Regions from separate parts of the Shewanella sp. MTB7 genome, predicted to be linked through region 1. Evidence: predicted binding sites of a transcription regulator. Region 1 holds the regulator's gene; each other region holds the start of a gene.
The links. Region 1 encodes ArgR, which controls arginine synthesis, uptake and breakdown. Its sites were predicted from a motif close to ANTGAATANNTATTCANT; they were not measured.
Positions count from the first base shown of each region.

Region 1 (4,931 bases):
ACATTTTTACTTGTTACAGCCTTTTTACTGCCCTTTATTATTTTACTTAACTATGCATGGCATTACTTTGATGAAAGCTGGCATGCAGAGTTTTGGGAGTTTAGTTTTAACAGCCTCTACATTTCGGTTATCGTCAGTATTATCGCTGCGTTAATCGGTATTGTACTGATGTTTATTTGCCGTGTTAGCCCCAGAAAAGCAGATCTTTTGCCCTCACGCCTATCCGCCACTGGTTATGCTCTGCCTGGAACAGTGCTAGCTATCGGTATTTTAGTTCCTCTAACGTACCTCGATTTTGCCGTTAATGATCTTTATGAATATATGGGGCAGTTAGGCCCAGGGCTTATTTTTACAGGCAGTGTGTTCGTGCTTATTTTTGCCTTTACGATCCGTTTTTCTGCAATTGCTATTGGCAGTGTGGAGAACAGCTATAAACGTATCTCACCTTCGTTGGATATGGTAACAATTACTATGGGGCTGAGTCCCGCGGCTCTACTTTGGCGAGTACACTTACCTCTGTTACGGAAGGGTATATTTGCGGGTATGTTGCTTGTTTTTATCGAGTGTATGAAGGAACTTCCAGCAGCGTTACTCTTACGTCCTGTAGGATTTGAAAATTTGGCTACGTATGTATTTCAGTTCGTTTCCGATGAACAGTTAGAACATGGAGCTTTGGCAGCGATAGTGATTGTTTTGGTCGGTTTAGTTCCTCTTATATTCCTTAATCGCTCGCTGGAGCAGCATGGATAGACTGGAGTTGAGCTCGATGGTTTATTTTTTTCGGAGCTGGTTTGCATGTCGACATTAAGTATCAAAGGTGTTCATAGTGATTATCATGGACAACAAGTTCTGAAAGGGCTAGACCTCACGCTTAAGAAAGGTGAGATTACCGCCTTACTGGGCCCTAGTGGCTGTGGGAAAACGACTCTTCTACGTGCTATAGCTGGATTACAACTACTCAGCAAGGGTGAGATAAGTATCAATAAGAGAGTGCTTTCCGGGCCTGATGTATTTGTGCCCAGTGAGCAACGTGGTGTAGGCATGATATTTCAAGATTATGCCTTATTTCCTCATTTGAATGTGGCCGACAATATACTCTTCGGAGTTAAGAGCACATCAAAGGGTAAACGTAAACAACGTCTTAATGAGATGCTTTCTTTAGTAAAACTTGATGGCTTAGATAAACGTTTCCCCCATGAGCTTTCTGGGGGGCAGCAGCAGCGTGTTTCTATTGCACGTGCACTAGCATATGAGCCTGAACTTTTGTTACTTGATGAACCTTTTTCAAATATCGATGCTAAGGTACGTGGTGAGATGATGTTGGAGATCCGCACTATCTTAAAAGAGAGTAATGTTAGCGCTGTCTTTGTTACTCACAGTAAAGATGAAGCCTTTGTTTTTGCCGATAAGCTTGCCCTGTTTAAAGAGGGCCAAATAGTACAATACGGTACGGCAGAGGAGTTATACCGCTCACCTAATGACAGGTATGTTGCTGATTTTTTAGGACTGAGTAACTACCTACCCGCTGTTGTTAGTAGCGCTTCTAGTATTGAGACCCCATTGGGAAGCTTCACTAGTACTTCAAGGTTACCTTACCCTGTTAGTTACCAAGGAGAAGTGATGCTAAGGCCCCAACAGTTTGAGATGATAGCGAATGAAACTGGGGACGGGGTTATCATTGAACGACGTTTCTTAGGGAGTAGTTGTCATTATCAGGTCAAGGTTGCTGGATCATGTTACCAAGTTACTAGCCTGTATGAGCAATTTGTACCCGGCCAACGAGTTTCACTTATAATATCGGTGCATTCTTTCGTTATTTTTTGATAGTTCAATCCTTTCAGGAATGGCATGCTAATTTAAGTCGATAATAAATGTATGAATTTTAATGACATTAATTGTGCGTTAGTTAATATCATTAAAATCTAAAATTATTGATAATACTGCCGATAATGAATTAATGTTAAGAAGGCGGTTAGGATATGGGTGATCAGTTTATGCCTCGTGAACAGTTAGGCGTGTGTGCTGAAGGTAATTTACACAGTGTGTATTTAATGTTTAATGCTAATGATGGTGTTGAATCACAATTACGACCTTGTTTGGCGAATGTGGCTCAGTATATTCATGAGCTTAGCGATCAATATGCAGATAGTGCTTTTAATGGGTTCATTGCTATCGGGGCTAACTATTGGGATAACCTATATTCAGCTGCTCGTCCTGCACAGTTAAGACCATTTCCGGCGAAACGTGCTGGTAATCGTGATATGCCAGCTTTAGAGTATGATCTTTTTGTGCATATTCGTTGTGACCGTTTAGATACATTGCATCTAGTTGCTAACGAAGTATGTCAAATGTTTGAGGGATTAGTTGAATTAGTCGATGAGGAGCGAGGTTTTCGCTTTATGGATAATCGAGATTTAACTGGTTTTGTTGATGGCACAGAGAACCCTAGAGGACGAAACCGGCAAGAGGTGGCGTTAGTGGGTGACGAAGATATAGGATTTAAGTCTGGTAGTTATGTTCATGTGCAAAAATTTGCTCACAATCTGAGTAAATGGCATAAGCTGCCACAGAAGAAGCAAGAAGATATCATCGGTCGAACTAAGCACGATAATATTGAGTACGCATCTGCTGACAAACCCTTAACCAGTCATATTAAGCGTGTAAATCTTAAAGATGCTCAAGGTAACTCGATGGAGATTTTGAGACAGAGTATGCCTTATGGCTCAGTAAAAGAGCAGGGGCTTATGTTTATTTCGAATTGTCGTAATTCAGAACACTTTGAACAGATGCTTCATAGTATGGTGCATGGTGATGAAGAAGGGAATCATGACCACCTGCTTCATTTTACTCAAGCATTAACAGGCTCATCTTTCTTCGCGCCTTCGTTAGATTTTATGGAAAAAGCCGCAAATTAATCGAATGTTTTTGTTTCTTTCCATACAAAAACGCACCTTTAAAGGTGCGTTTTTTGTTTTATAGCTATTGCTTCAATGAAGGGTAAGATAGTTTATGAGGTCTACCAACTTTGTTTAAGCGCCTAGATTATACCAATGAGTATTAGACTTAGCTGGAAAAGTTAAATAGAGATTTAACTGTTGCTAAGGTTTTACCAATCTCTTGGATATTAGATGGGGTGATGAAAATAGTATCATCACCTGCAATAGTACCGAGGATACCTTCAGGTTTACCTATTGAGTCAAGTAGACGTGCGATCAGCTGAGCAGCTCCAGGGCTAGTTCTTACCACGATCATAGTTTGGTTATGATCAACATCTAATACCAGATTTTTGAGTGGACTACCTGCCGTAGGTACACCGAGCTCTGCAGGAAGGCAGTAAACCATCTCTTGCTTTGCATTTCGGGTGCGAACAGCCCCAAACTTGCTGAGCATTCTAGATACTTTAGATTGGTTAATATTGCTATAGCCTTCAGCTTGAAGCGCGAGAACAATTTCACTCTGAGAACCGAATCGCTCCTCTTTCAAAATTGATTTAAATGTTTTTACGAGTTCGTCTTGAGATCTATTTGCTTGCATAATTTATTATTCTATATTCAAAAAACTTAATCATTTTGAATATTGTAGCTGTTTTTGTCAACAACTACTCGACTTATGTGAATAAGAATGCATTATCAACTTAAAAAGACTGTTGTGGTGAAGGTATGTGATGCTGGATATATAGCTAAACTATTTGAGAATCCCCACTGAATCCTGCATTACCAAGTAGCTCGATATAGATGATTCAAGGGGGAAATGTTAATTTCAAGCTTGAAATGCTGAGCTTTTAGACTATTTATTAAGCATGAAGACAATAATAACCTAACCAAGACTAAGGGATAATTGAACTTTCTCTGTGATTACAGTAATGTTGCTGCATCTGTAAAATGGATTTATGTCACAAAACACCTAAGAAATGACGGAGATAACTATGAAAGTTGCTGTACTTGGTGCCGCTGGTGGTATTGGTCAAGCTCTTGCCTTACTACTAAAAACGCAATTGCCTGCTGACTCAAAACTATCACTATATGATATCGCTCCTGTAACACCTGGTGTTGCCGTTGACCTTAGTCATATTCCGACAGCTGTAGAAGTTAAAGGTTTTGCTGGTCAAGATCCTTCATCAGCACTTGAAGGTGCGGATGTTGTTTTGATCTCGGCTGGTGTAGCTCGAAAGCCAGGAATGGATCGTTCAGATTTATTCAATATTAATGCCGGAATCGTTAGAAACTTAGTTGAAAAGTGTGCCGCGACTTGTCCAAATGCCTTAATTGGAATTATTACTAATCCAGTTAACACGACAGTGGCAATTGCAGCTGAAGTGCTGAAAGCTGCGGGTGTGTACGATAAGAATCGTTTGTTCGGAATTACAACACTTGATGTTATTCGTTCTGAGACTTTTGTTGCTGAAGCTAAAGGTCTGAATGTCGCAGATGTCACTGTTAATGTTATCGGTGGACACAGTGGGGTGACTATTCTTCCACTTCTTTCTCAAATAGAAGGAGTGAGTTTCACTGATGAAGAAGTGGCGACGTTGACGACACGTATTCAAAATGCAGGTACTGAAGTTGTTGAAGCTAAAGCCGGTGGCGGTAGTGCAACACTTTCTATGGGTCAGGCTGCTTGTCGCTTTGGTCTAGCGCTTGTACGTGGTCTTCAAGGTGAAGAAAATGTGATTGAGTGTGCCTATGTTGATGGTGGTAGTGAGCATGCTGAATTTTTCGCACAGCCAATCTTACTGGGTAAGAAAGGCGTAGAAAAAGTACTAGCTTATGGTGACGTGAGTGAGTTCGAAGCAAATGCTCGTGATGCGATGCTAGATACGCTTAAAGCTGACATTAAGCTTGGTGTCGAGTTTGTTAAGTAATTATTGTCTGATTCAAATCTGACAAATAAAAAGGAGCCTGTCGGCTCCTTTTTTGTACATGGATGTACTT
Region 1 covers NZ_CP085636.1:1,532,315-1,537,245, forward strand. The annotation lists gene HWQ47_RS06370 (ABC transporter permease) at 1-750, shown strand, start outside; gene HWQ47_RS06375 (ABC transporter ATP-binding protein) at 796-1,824, shown strand; gene HWQ47_RS06380 (Dyp-type peroxidase) at 1,980-2,915, shown strand; gene argR (transcriptional regulator ArgR) at 3,064-3,534, opposite strand; gene mdh (malate dehydrogenase) at 3,926-4,861, shown strand.

Region 2 (4,931 bases), 2.9 Mb from region 1:
AGAGTACCTGGCTACGAACCAGGCGGTCGGAGGTTCGACTCCTCCCATCCGCACCATTCAATAGTAAAAAGTAAGTGTAATGTTTTATATGTGCGGATGTAGCTCAGCTGGATAGAGTACCTGGCTACGAACCAGGCGGTCGGAGGTTCGACTCCTCCCATCCGCACCATTCAATAGTAAAAAGTAAGTGTAATGTTTTATATGTGCGGATGTAGCTCAGCTGGATAGAGTACCTGGCTACGAACCAGGCGGTCGGAGGTTCGACTCCTCCCATCCGCACCATTCAATAGTAAAAAGTAAGTGTAATGTTTTATATGTGCGGATGTAGCTCAGCTGGATAGAGTACCTGGCTACGAACCAGGCGGTCGGAGGTTCGACTCCTCCCATCCGCACCATATTTATATTTCGAGTTAGTTGTTTAACTGGGAATAATCCTTCTTTTACAAGAAGGATAAACTGATATTTGCGCGTGTAGCTCAGCTGGATAGAGTACCTGGCTACGAACCAGGCGGTCGGAGGTTCGACTCCTTCCACGCGCACCATTATTATTTTCATGAATAATAGAAGTTTAGGAGAGGTGGCCGAGTGGCCGAAGGCGCTCCCCTGCTAAGGGAGTATGGGCTTTAAATCCCATCGAGGGTTCGAATCCCTCCCTCTCCGCCATCAATCAAGCCCGTTGATATTGTCAACGGGTTTTTTTGTCGCCTTAGGTCGAAAGACTAAGTAGACTCTTTAGAGTCAATAGACTAGATGTTGTCAGTAACCGATGCGGATGTAGCTCAGCTGGATAGAGTACCTGGCTACGAACCAGGCGGTCGGAGGTTCGACTCCTCCCATCCGCACCATACTGATAAAGGTGAAAGGTTTTATGCTGGTAACTATATCGGTATTAAGTCAATATAGTTTTGTTACTATAATTAAGATTTGCGCGTGTAGCTCAGCTGGATAGAGTACCTGGCTACGAACCAGGCGGTCGGAGGTTCGACTCCTTCCACGCGCACCATATTTAAAGCGATAAGTATCAAGGGCAACTTTGAGTTTTTAGCTTTAGGTGAAAGTTGAAATAGTTTGTGCGGATGTAGCTCAGCTGGATAGAGTACCTGGCTACGAACCAGGCGGTCGGAGGTTCGACTCCTCCCATCCGCACCATATTTATATTTCGAGTTAGTTGTTTAACTGGGAATAATCCTTCTTTTACAAGAAGGATAAACTGATATTTGCGCGTGTAGCTCAGCTGGATAGAGTACCTGGCTACGAACCAGGCGGTCGGAGGTTCGACTCCTTCCACGCGCACCATTATTATTTTCATGAATAATAGAAGTTTAGGAGAGGTGGCCGAGTGGCCGAAGGCGCTCCCCTGCTAAGGGAGTATGGGCTTTAAATCCCATCGAGGGTTCGAATCCCTCCCTCTCCGCCATCAATCAAGCCCATTGAGAAATCAATGGGCTTTTTTGTGTCTGGCCACAAATGTTCCTGACATTGATTGGCATTTCCTCCATCCCTGGAGGTCAGAACACTTATGCCAAATTACCATGGATGGTATAAATTTAGTTTTGTGTCTGGAATCTCGAGATCTAAGTTATGCCGAGTCATCATGGAAGGCTTATATTCGACTTTGTGTCTAGGCTCTCGTATCCATATAAGCTATGCCAAGCACCATCGGATGCCAAGTGTGAGGTTATCGTCACCAAAGCTCGGTTTCGTCGTTATAGATGCTCTAGCTAGGGGCTTGTTGAAGATTCATACCTGTTTGCGTTGTCTGAGTTCTCTTTATAGTTTGTACTCGTTGCACTATTTTCTTTTCTTCTACACAGGAGCTCAATTTTAACCCTTCAATTTCAAGCTCAATGTTAGCGTTAAACGTATGGCGTTTATTTGCCTAAACTGCATAAAATTTCAACCACTCTTATCTTTACTCCCTATGTTGAAACCTCTGCTTTCTGCTACTACAACTTTTTATGTATAAGTCGATTGATATGGCTAGGTTATTGATGGTTCCTCAGTAAAATGATTAAAAAATTATTAATTACCCAGTCATCTAGCTTTGATCTTGATTTATTTGGTATGACCAATTTACAACTCACTCACTATTTTGTTATAGATTAGTTATTGTTTTCTAATTGACTGGTCTCTACCTCAGTTCTGTAGATTGTAAGCGTCACCGTTAAGGTGACTTGCATTAATCTCAATAGTGAATAAAAAGTTACTTTCTAGGTGTTGTGTCCCCTAGGTTATATAGATCAAAGAATGAAGAGGATGGTATGGAGTCGATATCTGAACAAATTGTTGAATCGTTTGGCATCATGCTGTTGGGTATGACATTGGTGTTCGTCTTTCTCACAATACTGATTTTAGGCATTAAATTGGTAGCGTGGAAATTTGCTCCTTTGCCAGTAACAGCTGACAAGTCTGTAAAAACCGGAGTGGGCATTCAAAGTCAGGGAGTAGATCCCAAAATGGTTGCTGTTATCACCGTTGCCATTGAGCAATATCGCGCTAAAGCATAATAATAATAGTAGTAAGGATTTTCTATGAGTAAGCCACTTGCGTTAACCGACGTCGTCCTAAGAGATGCACATCAATCCATTCTTGCTACACGTCTTCGAACCGAAGATATGCTGCCTATTGCGCCACTATTGGACAAAGTTGGCTTCTGGTCTTTGGAATCATGGGGAGGAGCGACATTTGACTCATGTATTCGTTATTTAGGCGAAGATCCGTGGGAACGTATTCGCGAACTGAAAAAAGTGATGCCTAATACTCCGCAGCAAATGCTTTTACGTGGACAAAACCTGTTAGGTTACCGCCATTACGCTGATGATCTTGTTCAGAAGTTTGTTGAGCGTGCTCACATCAATGGTGTTGATGTGTTCCGTATCTTCGATGCAATGAATGATGTGCGCAATTTGGAAACTGCGGTGAGATCCGTGGTTGAGGTGGGCGGTCATGCTCAGGGAACCATCTCTTATACAACCAGCCCGGTGCATAACTTAAATACTTGGGTTGATATGGCCAAGCGACTCGAAGATATGGGTTGCCATTCAATATGTATTAAGGATATGGCAGGTCTACTTAAGCCGTTTGATGCATTTGACATGATCAGTCAGATTAAGTCTCAAACAGACTTAATGGTCTCTATGCATTGTCATGCGACCACAGGGTTAAGTACTGCCACGTATCTGAAGGCCATTGAGGCTGGAATCGATGTGCTCGATACCGCTATTTCATCAATGAGCCAAACCTATGGTCACAGTGCGACAGAGACTCTGGTTGCCATGGTTGAAGGTACAGACAGAGCTACGGGTTATGATATGGCGCTGCTCGAAGAGATTGCTGCCTACTTTAGGGATATACGTGAAAAATATGCTCAATTTGAAGGTAAACTTAAGGGAATTGATTCTCGTATTTTACGTGCTCAAGTGCCGGGTGGAATGCTAACCAACTTGGAGATTCAGTTAAAAGAGCAGGGTGCCGCTGACAAATTAGACCTAGTGCTTGAGGAGATCCCAAGGGTTCGTGAGGAGCTTGGTTTCCTCCCTCTAGTGACTCCTACATCACAAATTGTCGGTACACAATCAGTTATTAATGTACTGACGGGGGAGCGGTACAAATCTCTGACAAAAGAGACTGAAGGCGTATTAAAAGGCGAATATGGTGCGACACCAGCGCCAGTTAATCAAGAGTTGCAAGCTAAAGTACTCAATGGCGGACAAGCGATTACTTGCCGTCCTGCCGATCTGCTTTCACCTGAATTTGAAAAATTGACCCAAGAACTTAAAGAGAAGGCTGCACAAGAGGGATTAGATCTGGCTCCTGAGTTGTCTGATGATGTACTTACTTATGCATTGTTTCCGCAAATTGGCTTGAAGTTTATTAAAAATAGGAATAATCCTGATGCATTTGAACCTAAGCCAGAGATTGCAGCTAAGGTCGAAGTTGAAAGTACTGCCCCACAGCACAGAGGTCCTGAAACTTATACTGTTAATGTGCAAGGTCAGAGCTTTGTTGTGGAAGTGTCCCCTGGAGGGGATATCAGTCAAATCAATTCTGTTGAAAATGTTGTGCCTTTTACTCCAGCTACGCCTCAAGTTGCAACGACCCAAGACAGTGTTATCAAATTAGAGATGAAAGCCCCTCTTTCTGGGAATATTTTCAAGGTTAATGTCTCTGCCGGTGATGTTGTTAGTGAAGGTGATGTGGTTATCATATTAGAAGCGATGAAGATGGAAACTGAAATTCGCGCTGAAGCTGATGGTGTTATTAGCAAAATCTGGGTTAAAGAGGGTGACTCTGTCTCCGTTGGTCATCAATTATTAGGTTTGGCATAGGAGCTCAGATGGAAGGATTAATTGCATTTTGGTCTGAGTCGGGAATCGCTAATTTTACCGGTGGCCAACTATTAATGATGGGAGTTGGGGCTTTACTTCTTTATCTTTCGATTGTTAGAAAGTTTGAACCCTTACTGCTTTTACCTATTGGCTTTGGTGCCATTTTAGCTAATATCCCTAATGGTGGCTTTACTGAAGAGGGGGGAATACTCTATTTCGCCTATCATGTTGGCATTGAAACTGGGGTATTCCCACTGCTGATATTTATGGGGGTGGGAGCCATGACTGATTTCGGAGCCTTAATCGCTAACCCTAAAATGTTATTACTAGGGGCTGCTGCTCAATTTGGTATCTTTGCCACTTTGATCGGTGCAGTAGCGTTAAACTTTGTTCCTGGGTTTGATTTCAGTATGAAAGATGCAGGTGCTATTGCCATTATCGGCGGTGCGGATGGCCCTACGGCCATTTTTCTCGCTTCTAAGCTTGCTCCAGAACTTCTCGGTGCGATTGCTGTAGCTGCATACTCTTATATGGCGTTGGTCCCTCTTATTCAGCCACCTATTATGAGGTTCTTTACCACTGAAGCTGAGCGACAGATTAAAA
Region 2 covers NZ_CP085636.1:4,384,025-4,388,955, reverse strand. The annotation lists tRNA gene HWQ47_RS19050 (tRNA-Arg) at 1-56, shown strand, start outside; tRNA gene HWQ47_RS19045 (tRNA-Arg) at 93-169, shown strand; tRNA gene HWQ47_RS19040 (tRNA-Arg) at 206-282, shown strand; tRNA gene HWQ47_RS19035 (tRNA-Arg) at 319-395, shown strand; tRNA gene HWQ47_RS19030 (tRNA-Arg) at 466-542, shown strand; tRNA gene HWQ47_RS19025 (tRNA-Ser) at 572-663, shown strand; tRNA gene HWQ47_RS19020 (tRNA-Arg) at 769-845, shown strand; tRNA gene HWQ47_RS19015 (tRNA-Arg) at 927-1,003, shown strand; tRNA gene HWQ47_RS19010 (tRNA-Arg) at 1,073-1,149, shown strand; tRNA gene HWQ47_RS19005 (tRNA-Arg) at 1,220-1,296, shown strand; tRNA gene HWQ47_RS19000 (tRNA-Ser) at 1,326-1,417, shown strand; gene HWQ47_RS18995 (OadG family protein) at 2,262-2,507, shown strand; gene oadA (sodium-extruding oxaloacetate decarboxylase subunit alpha) at 2,532-4,328, shown strand; gene HWQ47_RS18985 (sodium ion-translocating decarboxylase subunit beta) at 4,337-4,931, shown strand, end outside.
Region 2: HWQ47_RS18995 (OadG family protein) is a predicted target of ArgR. The motif match lies at 2,191-2,208, and genes of this name have one in related genera.

Region 3 (4,931 bases), 1.1 Mb from region 1:
CAGGATCAATCGCCTCTCGGGTTGGCCCGGCAGTGAGTAATATTGACTGACCTTGAAGTAATTTAGGTGCAAAAAACTGTTCGACCTGTTGAGCTATCTCGAGTGGTTCCTGCATTCGACCAGGGCCTACTTCGCCACAGGCCTGACTGCCAGTTGCTGGTCCCCAGATGGTAAAACCTCGTCTTGCTAAGTTAGCAAGATTATCTTGGGTTGCTTGATTACGGTACATCTGCTGGTTCATGGCTGGGCAGATAATCACAGGGGCTTCAGTGGCAAGACACGTGGTTGTGATGAGCTCATCTGCCATACCTGCGTTAATACGTGCGATCAGATTTGCGGTAGCGGGAGCCACAACAACGAGATCAGCCCAGCGGGCAAGCTCAATATGACCCATCGCAGCTTCTGCTGTGGTGTCGAGCAGATCTGAGGCTACCGGATAACCTGATAGCGCCTGCAAAGTGAGCGGAGTGATAAACGCTTTTGCACTTTGACTCATGACGACACGAACATCGAAACCGCGTTCTTTTAAGCGGCGTATAAGATCGGCAGATTTATAGGCTGCAATACCGCCACCAATGGCGAGTAAGATATTCTTGTTAGTTTGGCTCTGACTCTGGTTCATAAGAGATGGCTCAATAAGAAACGATGCTATCGTTAAAATGAATTGCGCTTAAGATATCACAAACCAAAGCACTGAGAGGATACAAGTTTTAAAAACTAGACCATACTCTGGATCTGCGATTAAATCACACAAGGAAGTCGTGATGGGAATTAAAGATTGGCCTGAAGGCGAAGGTCCCAGAGATAAACTCATTAAATTTGGTGTGTCCCAACTGTCTGATGCTGAAATATTAGCAGTACTTCTTAGGAACGGCTCACAGGGCTTAAGTGCTGTGGAGCTGGCTAGGAATCTAATTAATGAGTTTGGTGGCCTTAGAGAGCTGTTGATATCATCACAACTGCAGGTATGTAAGTTATCAGGGATGGGACCTGTAAAGTATGCGCAACTTCACGCTGCGGTCGAGTTGAGTAAGCGAATTTCACAACAAAATTTAAAAAGAGGCAAAATATTGAGTGATCCCGATTTAACTCGGGACTATTTAATGAGACAATTACGGGATCGTGCCTATGAAGTATTTGCAATTTTATTGCTGGATAGCCAGCACAGGGTAATTCAGTTCGTCGAATTATTTCGTGGCACCATAAACTCGGCTTCAGTATATCCCCGTGATGTGGTGAGTCTTGTTCTAGAAAAAAAAGCTGCGGCTGTGATTGTCTGCCACAACCATCCATCAGGAGTTGCGGAGCCAAGCCAAGCCGATAGACGAATTACTGAGCGATTGAAATGTGCACTCGCAACCATAGATGTTTCCTTGCTAGACCATATGGTTGTTGGTGATCGCGAGATAGTTTCATTTGCAGAACGGGGATGGATAGATTAACTATCCCTTGATCTTTACTTTTAGATCCTGTATAAAATGCGCCCTCTGTTGTGTGCCTCAGGCGACGGCCATATTCGAGGTACATTAATGCTCGAGCGTTATATATATATTGTTTTGGAGAAGTTTGACATGTCAAGAGTATGCCAAGTAACTGGCAAGAAACCAATGGTTGGTAACAACCGCTCACACGCGAAAAACGCGACACGTCGTCGTTTTTTACCGAACCTACAAAACCACCGTTTTTGGTTAGAAGGTGAAAAGCGTTTCGTTAAGCTACGTCTTACCCCTAAAGGTATGCGTATTATCGATAAGAAAGGTATTGAAGTTGTTGTTGCTGAACTTCGTGCCCGTGGCGAGAAGGTATAATAAATCATGGCTAAATCTAAAGGTAATCGTGAGAAGATCAAGCTAGTTTCTAGCGCTAAAACTGGTCATTTCTACACCACTGAAAAGAACAAGCGTAACATGCCTGAGAAAATGGAAATCAAGAAATTTGATCCAGTTATCCGTCAGCACGTTATGTACAAAGAAGCTAAAATCAAGTAATAACTTGAAAACTAGTTTTCTTAAAAGCCCCTGTTTCAGGGGCTTTTTTTTGGCTGAAATTTATCCTTTCTCTGTTGGTCATTTTGCAATAAAATTCATATTCTTAATATTTTAGCTAATTGTTGTTCATGCATGCCTTTACTGAGCTTTATGGCTAATACTTTTAAAACTCAAAGTGAAAATAAATGCTGTTATTATGAATTAAAATGCAATACTATTCCTTGGTGTCATTATTGTTGCGGTCATTTACCGTAATTCGATCAAACGATGAATTAAGTGAGATATTAGCGTGCGGACCACAGAACTCGTTGAAGGATTTCGTCACTCGGCCTCTTATGTGAATGCGCATAGGGGAAAAACGTTTGTGGTTATGTTGGGGGGAGAGGCCTTAGCACAAGGCCAGTTTCGCTCGATTATTAATGATATTGCCCTGCTGCATAGCTTAGGGATTAAGATGGTTTTAGTGCACGGCGCTCGTCCGCAGATCGATGAGGCGCTCGCTGAAAGAGCATTAATTCCTGAATATTATAACGGTATTCGTATTACTGAAGAGGATGCTTTTAAAGTTATTAAGCAGGTTGTAGGTGGCTTACAACTTGATATTACGGCACGACTTTCCATGAGTTTGAGTAATACCCCTATGCAAGGTGCACAGATCAATGTGGTCAGTGGTAATTTTGTTACCGCACAGCCTTTAGGGGTCGATGATGGTGTCGATTATTGCTTGAGTGGTAAGGTCAGGCGAATTGATGTGCAGGGACTTAAAGCGCAATTGGACAGTAATGGCATCGTACTATTAGGGCCTATTGCAGCTTCAGTCACGGGAGAAAGTTTTAATCTAACAGCGGAGGAGGTCGCAACTCAAATTGCGGTGAAGCTCAAGGCTGACAAGATGATCGGTTTTAGTTCGCAAAAGGGAATTTTAGATAGCTCAGGTGAAGTATTGGCGGAATTGATGCCAAACGAAGCGCAAGCGATCTTAAATCACATTGATGATGAGATAAATATTTGTGTGGGAACCAAGGCTTTTCTTAAGGCCAGTATTGATGCCTGTCGAAATGGCGTCGCTCGGTGTCACTTTGTCAGTTATTTAGATGATGGTTCTCTATTGCAAGAGCTCTTTTCCAGAGATGGCATAGGAACTCAGATAGTCACAGAAAGTGCAGAACGGCTGCGCAGAGCGAGTATTAGTGATATTGGTGGCATACTTAATCTTATTCGTCCTTTAGAGGAGAAGGGGTTCTTAGTGCGGCGCTCTCGTGAGCAATTGGAGATGGAGATTGAGCAGTTTATGCTTATTGAGCGTGATAACTTAGTTATTGGTTGCGCTGCCTTTTATCCCTTTGAAGAGGACAGTGCCGGAGAGTTTGCCTGTTTAGTGGTACATCCAGAATACCGAGATGCAGACAGGGGCAGCTTACTACTGAAGAACATAATAGGCCAAGCCAGAGTGCGTGGTTATACCCGCCTGTTTGCCTTAACGACACGTAGCATTCATTGGTTTTTGGAACACGGTTTTCAGATCGTTGAAGTGGATGAGTTACCCAATAAAAAGAAGCAGCTATACAACTATCAAAGAAAGTCTAAAATTCTTGCGTTAAAGCTTTAGGCTTTTCTCTATCCAGACAAAAAATACCCGCCTTTGCTGGTATTTTTTGTCTGTGTCAGCTGGTTAGATTGTTTAATTTACTGGCGTTGATCAAGATCTTTCGATAGCCAATACTAATGAGATCCTCCTTCTCTAACTCAACAAGTAGTTTATTAGCAGTTTGTCGGGATAGATTCAAAAATGAAGCGAGGTGTTCTTGGGTGACATCGACCTGTAACCAGCCTGGTTTATCATCCATTGTGGCGGCACTAATCTGAGCTAAGATTTGGATTAACATACGCACTCTGGCGGTAAGAGAATGTAGACTCACAAACTCGGTCCAATTCATTAATAACTTAAACTGACTATTAATTTCAGTCATCACTTTGGGATACAGGTCGGGATTGTTTTCGCAGAGTCTTCGAATCACGCCACCGGGTATCGCTATAATGTCAGATTTAGCGGTAGCGACCCAATCATGGGAGAGAGCTTGGTTATTGAAACAAGAGATCCATCCGATCCAACGGTGTGGGCCTATCGGGGGAAATCGCACCTCTTTTCCATCTAAACTGGTGACAACAACATTTAGGCTGCCTTTAATGACAAACCTAACCTGATCGCCAATGTCTTCTCTATGGGCTACAACCGTCTCATTTTTATAGTGAGAGGTCTTTAGCTGGCTCAGAATATAATCTATTTCATCTTTATTGCAGGTACTAAAAACGCCAGAGCAACTTAGAAATTCAGTTAACTCCTCGCGACTATATTTTTTCATAGATTGTCTGTTTGGCGACAATTGACCCTCCCTTAATCGTCTAGGTTAATACTATAAATCTATTAACAGATACGAAACAAGTCTGTTTCATATCCTATGGGGAGAAAGATGACTTACGACATCACTAATATAATAAACACGCAACGCCTAAAATGGGTATCTGTTTTTTTACTGACCAGTGTGAGTTTTAATATTCAGGCTAAGCCGCTGGATTATGAGAAGCCGACTGCAGATATTGAGGGACCGCGTACCTGCTTTTGGAATCGAGGTCCTTTTAGTGCTGACCCCTATATCAATGTGGCATACCCCGACGCCAATGTCTTTTATTGGGCTGCCACCTTTACTATCCCAAAAGGGGCTAAGTTAGAGGTTGATGGAGAGTTTACCCACGCTCGTTATCAATCTTTGATCAGCTATGATGAGCGGGGTAGGCCTCAAGACTCTGTTGCCGATTACCTGATAGCTCCTAAGTTGAATAATGCTAATCCCTATCAAGCTGGTGCAGACCGTCAGGTCGAAAATCGAAGTTACAGTATTCATGTACAAACCGGTACACCACCAGAGATTGAGCGTGGTGTGA
Region 3 covers NZ_CP085636.1:481,279-486,209, forward strand. The annotation lists gene coaBC (bifunctional phosphopantothenoylcysteine decarboxylase/phosphopantothenate--cysteine ligase CoaBC) at 1-622, opposite strand, end outside; gene radC (RadC family protein) at 765-1,442, shown strand; gene rpmB (50S ribosomal protein L28) at 1,572-1,808, shown strand; gene rpmG (50S ribosomal protein L33) at 1,815-1,988, shown strand; gene argA (amino-acid N-acetyltransferase) at 2,278-3,597, shown strand; gene HWQ47_RS02180 (Crp/Fnr family transcriptional regulator) at 3,653-4,351, opposite strand; gene HWQ47_RS02185 (hypothetical protein) at 4,460-4,931, shown strand, end outside.
Region 3: argA (amino-acid N-acetyltransferase) is a predicted target of ArgR. The motif match lies at 2,184-2,201, and genes of this name have one in related genera.